Regions from separate parts of the Janthinobacterium sp. GW822-FHT07H11 genome, predicted to be linked through region 3. Evidence: predicted binding sites of a transcription regulator. Region 3 holds the regulator's gene; each other region holds the start of a gene.
What was found. Region 3 encodes sigma-54, which starts transcription at its own class of promoters, with help from an activator protein. Its sites were predicted from a motif close to TGGCANGNAANCTGCTTT; they were not measured.

Region 1: adh (aldehyde dehydrogenase) is a predicted target of sigma-54. The motif match lies at 2,167-2,184, and genes of this name have one in related genera.
Region 2: prpB (methylisocitrate lyase) is a predicted target of sigma-54. The motif match lies at 1,296-1,313, and genes of this name have one in related genera.

The regions. Positions count from the first base shown of each region.
Region 1 covers NZ_CM179507.1:1,386,837-1,390,113, reverse strand. The annotation lists gene AC3RCJ_RS06230 (methanol/ethanol family PQQ-dependent dehydrogenase) at 1-65, opposite strand, end outside; gene AC3RCJ_RS06225 (DUF779 domain-containing protein) at 115-504, opposite strand; gene adh (aldehyde dehydrogenase) at 560-2,080, opposite strand; gene AC3RCJ_RS06215 (beta-propeller fold lactonase family protein) at 2,418-3,277, opposite strand, start outside.
Region 2 covers NZ_CM179507.1:4,281,955-4,285,231, reverse strand. The annotation lists gene AC3RCJ_RS18870 (TOL_0244 family TonB-dependent receptor) at 1-1,075, shown strand, start outside; gene prpB (methylisocitrate lyase) at 1,377-2,264, shown strand; gene prpC (bifunctional 2-methylcitrate synthase/citrate synthase) at 2,344-3,277, shown strand, end outside.
Region 3 covers NZ_CM179507.1:902,234-905,510, forward strand. The annotation lists gene lptA (lipopolysaccharide transport periplasmic protein LptA) at 1-168, shown strand, start outside; gene lptB (LPS export ABC transporter ATP-binding protein) at 168-923, shown strand; gene AC3RCJ_RS04005 (RNA polymerase factor sigma-54) at 928-2,406, shown strand; gene hpf (ribosome hibernation-promoting factor, HPF/YfiA family) at 2,476-2,838, shown strand; gene AC3RCJ_RS04015 (enoyl-CoA hydratase/isomerase family protein) at 2,966-3,277, shown strand, end outside.

The DNA.
Region 1 (3,277 bases), 480 kb from region 3:
GTGACATTGCCCACGTCGGCCGCCTGGGCGAACGATGCCAAGGTCATACTGACGACTATCCCCATGATTTTTTTCTGCACAATCATCTCCCTCTGTTATTAGTATGTGTATGTATCAAGTGCTGCCGTGGTCATGCGGTTGCGCATGCAGCAAGGCGCACTCTTCATCGGTAAACAGGCGCGAACGCGTCAGGAAGCGCTTGCCCGTGCCGTTGTCGAGTGAAAACATGCCGCCATTGCCATCGACCACATCGATAATCAACTGGGTATGCTCCCAGTACTCGAATTGCTCGAGTCCCATGTAGAACGGTGTGCCATTCAAATTGCCGAGATAAATGTCGGTATCGCTGACATCGAACTCGCCCAGCGCATAGCACATGGGCGCACTGCCGTCGCAGCAGCCGCCCGACTGGAAAAACATCAGCGGACCGTGACGCTCACGCAACTTGTCCATCATTTCCAGCGCCGCATCGGTGGCGACCACCCTGGCAATTGCTGCACCCATGGCATCCCTTTCATGCGCGCCGCGCCATTTTCCTGGCGCGGCGCATGTTGCCGGTTTAGAAGAAGCCCAGCGCTTTCGGGCTATAGCTCACCAGCAAGTTCTTCGTTTGCTGGTAGTGGTCGAGCATCATCTTGTGGTTTTCGCGGCCGATACCCGATTGCTTGTAGCCGCCGAACGCGGCGTGGGCCGGGTACAGGTGGTAGCAATTGGTCCACACGCGGCCCGCCTGGATGGCGCGGCCCATGCGGAAGGCGCGCGAACCGTCGCGCGTCCACAAACCGGCGCCCAGGCCGTACAGGGTGTCGTTGGCAATGGCCAGCGCGTCGGCTTCATCCTTGAAGGTGGTCACGGACACGACCGGCCCGAAAATCTCTTCCTGGAAGATGCGCATCTTGTTGTGGCCCTTGAACACGGTCGGACGCACGTAGTAGCCGCCTTCCAGGTCGCCCGCCTGCGTGTGGCGCTCGCCGCCGGCCAGCACTTCAGCGCCTTCCTGGCGGCCGATGTCGAGGTAGGACAGGATTTTTTCCAGCTGCTCCTGCGATGCCTGCGCACCGATCATGGTGGACGAGTCGAGCGGATTGCCCTGCTTGATGGCGGCCACGCGTTTGAGCGCGCGCTCGATGAATTTCTCGTAGATCGATTCCTGGATCAGCACGCGCGATGGGCAAGTGCACACCTCGCCTTGATTCAGCGCAAACATCGCAAAGCCTTCCAGGCACTTGTCGAAATACTCGTCGTCCGCATCCATCACGTCTTCAAAGAAGATGTTCGGCGACTTGCCGCCCAGTTCCAGGGTGACGGGAATCAGGTTTTGCGCGGCGTAGCCCATGATCAGGCGGCCCGTGCCCGTTTCGCCCGTGAAAGCGATCTTGGCGATGCGCTTGCTCGAGGCCAGCGGCTTGCCCGCTTCCAGGCCGAAACCGTTGATGATGTTCAGCACGCCTGGCGGCAACAGGTCGCCGATCAGCTCGATCAACACCATGATGGAAGCGGGGGTTTGCTCGGCCGGTTTCAGGACCACGCAATTGCCGGCGGCCAGGGCTGGCGCCAGTTTCCACACGGCCATCAGGATAGGGAAATTCCACGGAATGATCTGGCCCACGACGCCCAGCGGCTCATGGTAGTGATAGGCATAGGTTTCCGAGTCGATTTGCGCGACGGAACCTTCCTGCGCACGGATGCAGCCGGCAAAGTAACGGAAATGGTCGATGGCCAGCGGAATGTCGGCATTCATCGTTTCGCGGATGGGCTTGCCGTTGTCGATGGTTTCCGCCGTGGCGATCAGGCTCAGGTTCTGTTCGATGCGGTCGGCGATGCGGTTCAGGATATTGGCGCGCTCGGCAGGCGAAGTCTTGCCCCAGGCATCCTTGGCGGCATGCGCGGCGTCCAGCGCCAGCTCGACGTCTTCCGTCGTGGAACGGGCGATTTCGCAAAACGGCAAGCCCGTGATCGGCGTGATGTTGGGAAAGTATTCACCTTTTACTGGGGCAACGAATTTGCCGCCGATGTAATTGTCATAGCGTTGTTTGAAGGGATTGGCTACGCCCAGTTTGCTGATGTCTGCGAGATTCATGTCGTCCTCTATCGGGTTAATTAGAATGGAAGTGCTGTAATTAAAATCAAACGTCCTGGTACAGATGGGGTAAGTACACGGAGTCTTCCGCAAATGCCGTGCCAGCTCGCCGCCTGCCTACAAAATTAGCGCGTTTTACCCCTGATGCAAGGGGGAAGCGCCTGAATCGGCGCTGTTTTCAGCATGCATGCCCCTGAGTCCCGGGCACGGCCACCTGTTTGCGTTTTGAACAGGGCGGCGGCGTCCTGTTCCAATCCGTGCCAGCCCTGCTGCTGCGCCCCTGCGCCGCTGCACAATGGAACAGGTGTACCAGACTGGAACACCTGTTCCTGTTCCGCTACCGAATCACCACGCCCCACGGCAATTCACCAACGGTAATATCAGCCACCTTGCGCGCAGTGGCCGTATCGATGACGGAAACGCTGTTCGAACGGCCATTGGCCACGTACAGCTTGCTCCCGTCCGGCGTGATGGCCATGTTCCACGGACGCTTGCCGACGGCAATAGTGGCCGTCACTTGGTTGCTGGCCGTATCGATCACCATCACCGTGCCGTCCGTGCCATTCGATACATACACTTGCTTGCCGCCGGGATGGACGACGATGCCATTCGCATTCTTGCCTGCAGGAATGGTGGCGACGGCCTTGCGCGCGGCCATGTCGATGACGTAGACGGCATTGACCAGTTCGCACGCCACATAGGCACGGCCGGAGTCCGGACTGAAACCGATACCGCGCGGACGCAGTCCCACGGCGATGGACGCCACCTGGCGGCGTTGCGCGACATCAATGACATCGACTTGCTCGGCCTCTTCGGCGCTGACCAGCAGCCAGCGCCCGTCCGGGCTGAAGACCGCATGCTCCGGGTTGCGCCCCTCTACCTTGATATCGGCGAGCACGACGCCGGTCTGGCCATCGAGCAGGGCCACGCTATTGTTTTCCTCGACGGCCACGGCGACGTAACTGCCGTCTTGCGAGGCGCTCACGCCTTCGGGTGACTTGCCCAGCGCCACCGTGCGCACGGGCGTGCCAGCCGCGTTATCGATCAGCAGCAAGGCGCTGCTGGCCGCGTCCGTGACAAACAATTGCCGCCCGGTGGGATCGGCGGCAATGCCGCGCGGACGCTTGCCCGCCGCGATCTGGCGTACCACCTGGTCGGTGGCCGTATCGATCACGCTCAAGGTGCCCGATTTTTCAT
Region 2 (3,277 bases), 3.0 Mb from region 3:
CTGGCAGCGCGCGCTCGATGGCGGCGCCGGCCTGGAGGTGCAGGCTTACCTCGACCGTACCGAGCGCACGGTGCCGCCCACGTATGCGGAGCAATTGAATATCGTCGACGTGCAGGCGCAATATGCGCTGGCCCCGCTGGGCGCGCATGCGCTGACGGCCGGCGTCCAGCTGCGCCACGCGCGCGACCAGGTGGACAACAGCGAAATCATGGCTTTTTTGCCGGCCGCGCAGGCGCAAACGTGGTCCAGCCTGTTTGCGCAGGATGAGATCAGCCTGGGGCCCGGCTTGCGCCTGACGGCGGGCCTGCGTCTCGAACGCAATGGCTACACGGGCACGCAGTGGCTGCCGAACCTGCGCCTGGCCTGGCAGCGCGCACCGGACAGCCTGCTCTGGACGGCCCTGTCGCGCACCGTGCGCGCGCCATCGCGGCTGGACCGCGACCTGTATTTCCCCGGCCAGCCGCCCTACATCCTGGCCGGCGGCGCCGGCTTCAAGCCGGAACTGGCAACGGTGCTGGAGGCGGGCTACCGGGGGCGGGCCGGCAATGCCTGGTCGTATTCCGTCAACCTGTACCGCGCCCTGTATGACCGCCTGCGCACGCAGGAGCTGGCGCCCGGCGGCGAACAAGTCTATTTCGGCAATGGCATGCGCGGCGCCACGCGCGGCATCGAGGCCTGGGGCAGCTACCAGGCCAGCCCCGCCTGGCGCCTGTCCGCCGGCTGGACGGCGCTGCACGAAACGCTGTCGTTCAAGCCGGGCAGCATCGATACGGCCGCTTCCCTGGAACGGGCAGGGCGCGACCCGGCCCATACCTGGCAGCTGCGCTCCTCGCTGCAATGGTCGCCGCACGCGCAGTTCGACGCCACCGTGCGCCGCGTGGCGGCCCTGGCCACCCCCGGCGTGCCCGCCTATACGGCGCTGGACCTGCGGCTGGGGTGGCAATTCCAGCCGGGATGGGATGCATTGTTGAGCGGCAATAACCTTTTCGGCGGCGGCCACGGCGAATTTTCCGAGCTGGCCACGCGCAGCCATCTCGGGCGCAGCGTGCTGTTGAGGCTGGTGCGCCGTTTCTAGCCAGCGTTTCACCGCGTGTTGCAAAATGGTGAACGGCGGATGTTTCAACCGATGAGAGTGAAACATTTTTGAAACATCGTGTACTTTCGTGTACTCGCTGCCCGACACCGGCTGTTCCCTTGCGTGACACCCCTGTGCCTGCGCGGGCCGGGCTTTCCCCGGGCTTTCCCCCCTTGTTTCCACTCTGCGGCCGCGCTGCCTGCGCAGGCCGGTGATGGCCTGGCACGGCATTTGCAATACTGATGCTCATAGCAAGTCCATGAAACATTCGGAAAACTCTGATTACCCATAAGGTGCATACATGACCCAATACTCCGCAGGTGCCGCTTTCCGCAAGGCCGTCCAGGAAGAATCTCCTTTGCAAGTCGTCGGCGCCATTAACGCCAACCACGCCTTGCTGGCCAAGCGTGCCGGCTACAAGGCCATCTACCTGTCCGGCGGCGGCGTCGCGGCCGGCTCGCTGGGCTTGCCCGACCTGGGCATTTCCAGCCTGGACGACGTATTGACCGATGTGCGCCGCATCACCGACGTGTGCGACCTGCCGCTGCTGGTCGATGCCGACACGGGTTTCGGTTCGTCCGCCTTCAACGTGGCGCGCACGGTCAAATCGATGATCAAGTTCGGCGCGGCCGGCCTGCACATCGAAGACCAGGTGGGCGCCAAGCGCTGCGGCCACCGTCCGGGCAAGGAAATCGTCAGCAAGGAAGAGATGATCGACCGCATCAAGGCGGCCGTCGACGCGCGCACGGACCCGAACTTCGTCATCATGGCGCGCACCGATGCGCTGGCCGTCGATGGCCTGGAAGCGGCCCTGGAACGCGCCATCGCCTGCGTCGAAGCCGGTGCCGACATGATCTTCCCGGAAGCCATCACGGACCTGGACATGTACGCCACCTTCGCCAAGGCCGTCAATGTGCCTATCCTGGCCAATATCACGGAATTTGGCGCCACGCCGCTGTTCACCCTGGACGAACTGCGCAGCGCCCACGTGGGCCTGGCCCTGTACCCCTTGTCGGCCTTCCGCGCCATGAACAAGGCGGCGGAAAACGTCTACCAGGCGCTGCGCCGCGATGGCACGCAAAAAAATGTCGTCGACACCATGCAGACGCGCATGGAACTGTACGAATCGATCAATTACCATGATTTTGAACAAAAACTGGACGCGCTGTTCGCCGCGCAAAAGAAATAAGCAGAAATAAGCAAGCAAGCCGGGACCGCATGCCGGTCCCGCAGTGACGCACCCGAGACCATTCAATCTGGAGAACACAATGACCGCACCGCAAGCCGCCACTTTCAAGCCTAAAAAATCCGTCGCCCTGTCCGGCGTCACCGCCGGTAACACGGCGCTGTGCTCGGTCGGCAAGACCGGCAACGATTTGCACTACCGCGGCTACGACATCCTGGACGTGGCCGACAGCTGCGAATTCGAGGAAATCGCCTACCTGCTGGTGCACGGCAAGCTGCCGACTTCCGCCGAACTGAAAGGCTACAAGGCCAAGCTGAAGTCCCTGCGCGGCCTGCCGTGCGCCGTCAAGGCCGCGCTGGAAGCGCTGCCGGCCGCCGCCCACCCGATGGACGTGATGCGTACGGGCGTGTCCGTGCTGGGCTGCGCCTTGCCGGAAAAGGACGACCATAACGCGCCTGGCGCGCGCGACATCGCCGACCGCCTGATGGCGTCGTTCGGCTCCATGCTGCTGTACTGGTACCACTACAGCCATAACGGCAAGCGCATCGAGGTGGAAACGGACGACGACTCGATCGGCGGCCATTTCCTGCACCTGCTGCACGGTGAAAAACCGTCGGCGTCGTGGGAAAAAGCCATGCACACCTCGCTGATCCTGTACGCGGAACACGAATTCAACGCCTCGACCTTCACCAGCCGCGTCATCGCCGGCACGGGTTCCGACATCCATTCGGCCATCACGGGCGCCATCGGCGCGCTGCGCGGCCCGAAACACGGCGGTGCCAACGAAGTGGCGCTGGACATCCAGAAGCGCTACGACAACGCCGACGAAGCGGAAGCGGACATCCGCGAGCGCGTCGCCAACAAGGAAGTGGTGATCGGCTTCGGCCACCCCGTCTACACGATCTCGGACCCGCGCAATAAAGTCATCAAGGAAGTGGCCCGTTCGCTGTCGCAGGAAGCCGGTTCCACGAAGATGTTCGACATCGCCGAGCGCCTGGAATCGGTCATGTGGGAAA
Region 3 (3,277 bases):
AATGGCGCCTTCATCTCGTATGACAGCCGCAAGGAAGTCTTCACGATGGAAAATAGCGACAGCGGCACCAGCACCCCGGGCGCCGGCAGCGTGCGCATGGTGATCCAGCCGAAGAACAAGGCACCGGCGGAGAAAGCGCCTGCCGCTCCCGCGCCAGGAAAGAAATAATGGAAAATACACGTTGCGGCAGCACCTTGATCGTTCGCGGGCTGCAGAAAACCTATGGCAAGCGGCAAGTCGTGCATGACGTGTCGCTGCAGGTCGAATGCGGCGAAGTGGTGGGCCTGCTGGGCCCCAACGGCGCCGGCAAGACCACCTCGTTCTACATGATCGTCGGCCTGGTGCCATCGGACGGCGGCAGCATCGATATCAGCGGCGTGGATATTTCCAGCCTGCCGATCCACCGCCGCGCGCAGATGGGCCTGTCCTACCTGCCGCAGGAAGCGTCCGTGTTCCGCAAGCTGACGGTGGAGGACAATATCCGCGCCGTGCTGGAAATCCAGACCGTCGAAGGCCGCCCCCTGAAGAAGGCCGAGATCGAGGAGCGCCTGGATAAATTGCTGGCCGACTTGCAGATTGAAAAACTGCGCGAAAACCAGGCGCTGTCCCTGTCGGGCGGCGAGCGCCGCCGCGTGGAAATCGCCCGCGCGCTGGCCACCGATCCGCGTTTCGTGCTGCTCGACGAGCCGTTTGCCGGCGTCGATCCGATCGCCGTGATCGAGATCCAGCGCATCGTGCGTTTCTTGAAAGAGCGCAATATCGGCGTGCTGATCACCGATCATAATGTGCGCGAGACGCTCGGTATTTGCGACCGCGCCTACATCATCAACCAGGGCTCGGTGCTGGCGTCGGGACGCCCCGACGACATCATCGCGAACGAGTCGGTACGCCGGGTCTATCTGGGCGAACATTTCCGCATGTGAGCCAATGAAACAATCATTGCAGCTGCGCACTTCGCAGCATCTGGCACTGACGCCGCAGTTGCAGCAATCGATACGCCTGCTGCAATTATCGACCCTGGAATTGCACCAGGAACTAGAGCAATTGCTGACGGATAATCCCTTGCTCGAACGCCTCGACGATCCGCTCGACCGTTCGCTGCGCCTGTTGTCCGACGGCGCCTTGAGCTCCACGGCCGCGCCGGCCGAAGCGCCGCCCCAGCCGCCGGGCCAGGAAGCGCCTGCGGCGCCGGCCGAAGCGGAAACCTTCGACGGCGACGGCGCCGACAGCCCGCCCGCCATGGATGGCGGCGACAGCGACTGGAGCGAGGCGAGCCGGGGCAAGGCGCCCGACGACGAAGATGCGCGCCCGCAGCTGGAAGCCCATCACTGCACCCTGCGCGAGCACCTGATGGAGCAGATGCGCGTGACGGTGCTCGAGTTGCGCGACCGCGCGCTGGTCGAGCTGATCATCGACGCGCTCGATGACAACGGCTACCTGGAAGAGTCGCTCGACGACATCCTGGCGCGCCTGCCGGAAGAGCTGGAAATCGACGCCGACGAGCTGCGCACGGCCCTGTCGCTGCTGCAAAGTTTCGATCCGCCGGGCGTGGGCGCGCGCAATGCATCCGAATGCCTGGCGCTGCAGATCAAGCGCTTGCCGCACGTCGCCCTGGTGACGCGGCGCATGGCCCTCGTCATCGTGGAAAAGCACCTGGCCTGGTTTGCCCAGCGCGATTTCAACAAGCTGAAAAAGGCCCTCGATTGCGACGAGGAAGACTTGCGCGAGGCGCAGACGGTGATCCGCCTGTGCAACCCGCATCCGGGCGCCGTGTTCGCTTCCGACGTGTCCGACTACGTGGTGCCCGACGTGGTCGTCAAACGGGCGCGCAATGGCTGGCAGGTCACCCTGAACAACGACGTCATGCCGCGCCTGCGCGTGAACGCCATGTACGCCAATTTATTGAAACAGGGCAAGGGCGAAGGCGCCATGGGCGCGCAGTTGCAGGAAGCCAAGTGGCTGATCAAGAACATGCGCCAGCGCTTCGACACCATCCTGCGCGTGGCGCAGGCGATAGTAGAAAGACAAAAGAACTTTTTCTCGCATGGCGCCGTTGCCATGCGCCCCCTTGTGCTCCGTGAAATAGCTGATACACTGGGTTTACACGAGAGTACTATCTCGCGGGTAACAACCCAAAAGTACATGCTGACCCCGCATGGCATGTTTGAGTTGAAATATTTCTTTGGTAGCCACGTCGCCACCGAAGCGGGGGGTGAAGCATCGTCGACGGCGATACGGGCATTGATCGTGCAACTGACAGGAGCAGAAGACCCTAAAAATCCTTTATCCGACAGTAAGATTGCGGACATGCTGGGGGAACAAGGCATGGTGATTGCGCGACGTACTGTTGCCAAATACCGGGAAGCGTTGAAAATTCCGCCAGTGAGTCTGCGTAAGTGCTTGTAGTTTTTTCGGTTCCTCTGCGGGCCGGAATCGATGGACACCGCACGAACCCGATCATCTTTAGGAGTGTGTATGAATCTCACCATCAGCGGACATCATCTCGAAGTGACACCAGCCATCCGTGAATACGTACAAACGAAGCTGGAACGCGTGAAACGTCATTTCGATCAAGTCATCGATATCGCCGTGATTCTGACCGTGGATAACCTCAAAGAGAAAGAAAAACGTCAAAAGGCCGAAGTCAACCTGCGTCTGAGTGGCAAGACCGTCTATGTGGAAAGCCTGGCACACGACTTGTATGCCGCAATCGATACCCTGATCGACAAGCTCGACAGGCAAGTGATGAAATACAAAACCAAAGTGCAAGGGCACGGTAAAGAGGCGATCAAGCATCTGCCAGACAACTCAGAGGAAGACGCCGTCGTCGCCGTCTAAGGCCACCGGCTTCCCCCAGTTGTGATCAACTAAGGGCGCAGATTGCGCCCTTTTTTGCGTCCTGCGGAACGCAATGCCCATGGTGAAAGCGCTAGAATGCGCCATCCTCACTTCTTTCCCTTCTGCCATGAGCGACTTCGTCCAGACCTCCATCCGCCACCGCACGGGCCATATCGTGCTCGACCGCCCGAAAGCCTTGAATTCGCTGTCGCTGGAGATGGTGCGTGCCCTGAGCGCCGCCCTGCTGGCCTGGCGCGACGACCCGCAGGTGGACGCCGTGGTGATACGATCGAGCAGCGAAAAAGCCCTGTGCGCCGGTGGCGACATCCGTTTCTTTTACGACGCGGGCCTGGCCACGCCGCAGGGTGGCAGCGCGCTGCTGGAAGATTTCTTTACAGAAGAATATGCTTTAAATCATTTAATTCATTTCTATCCGAAA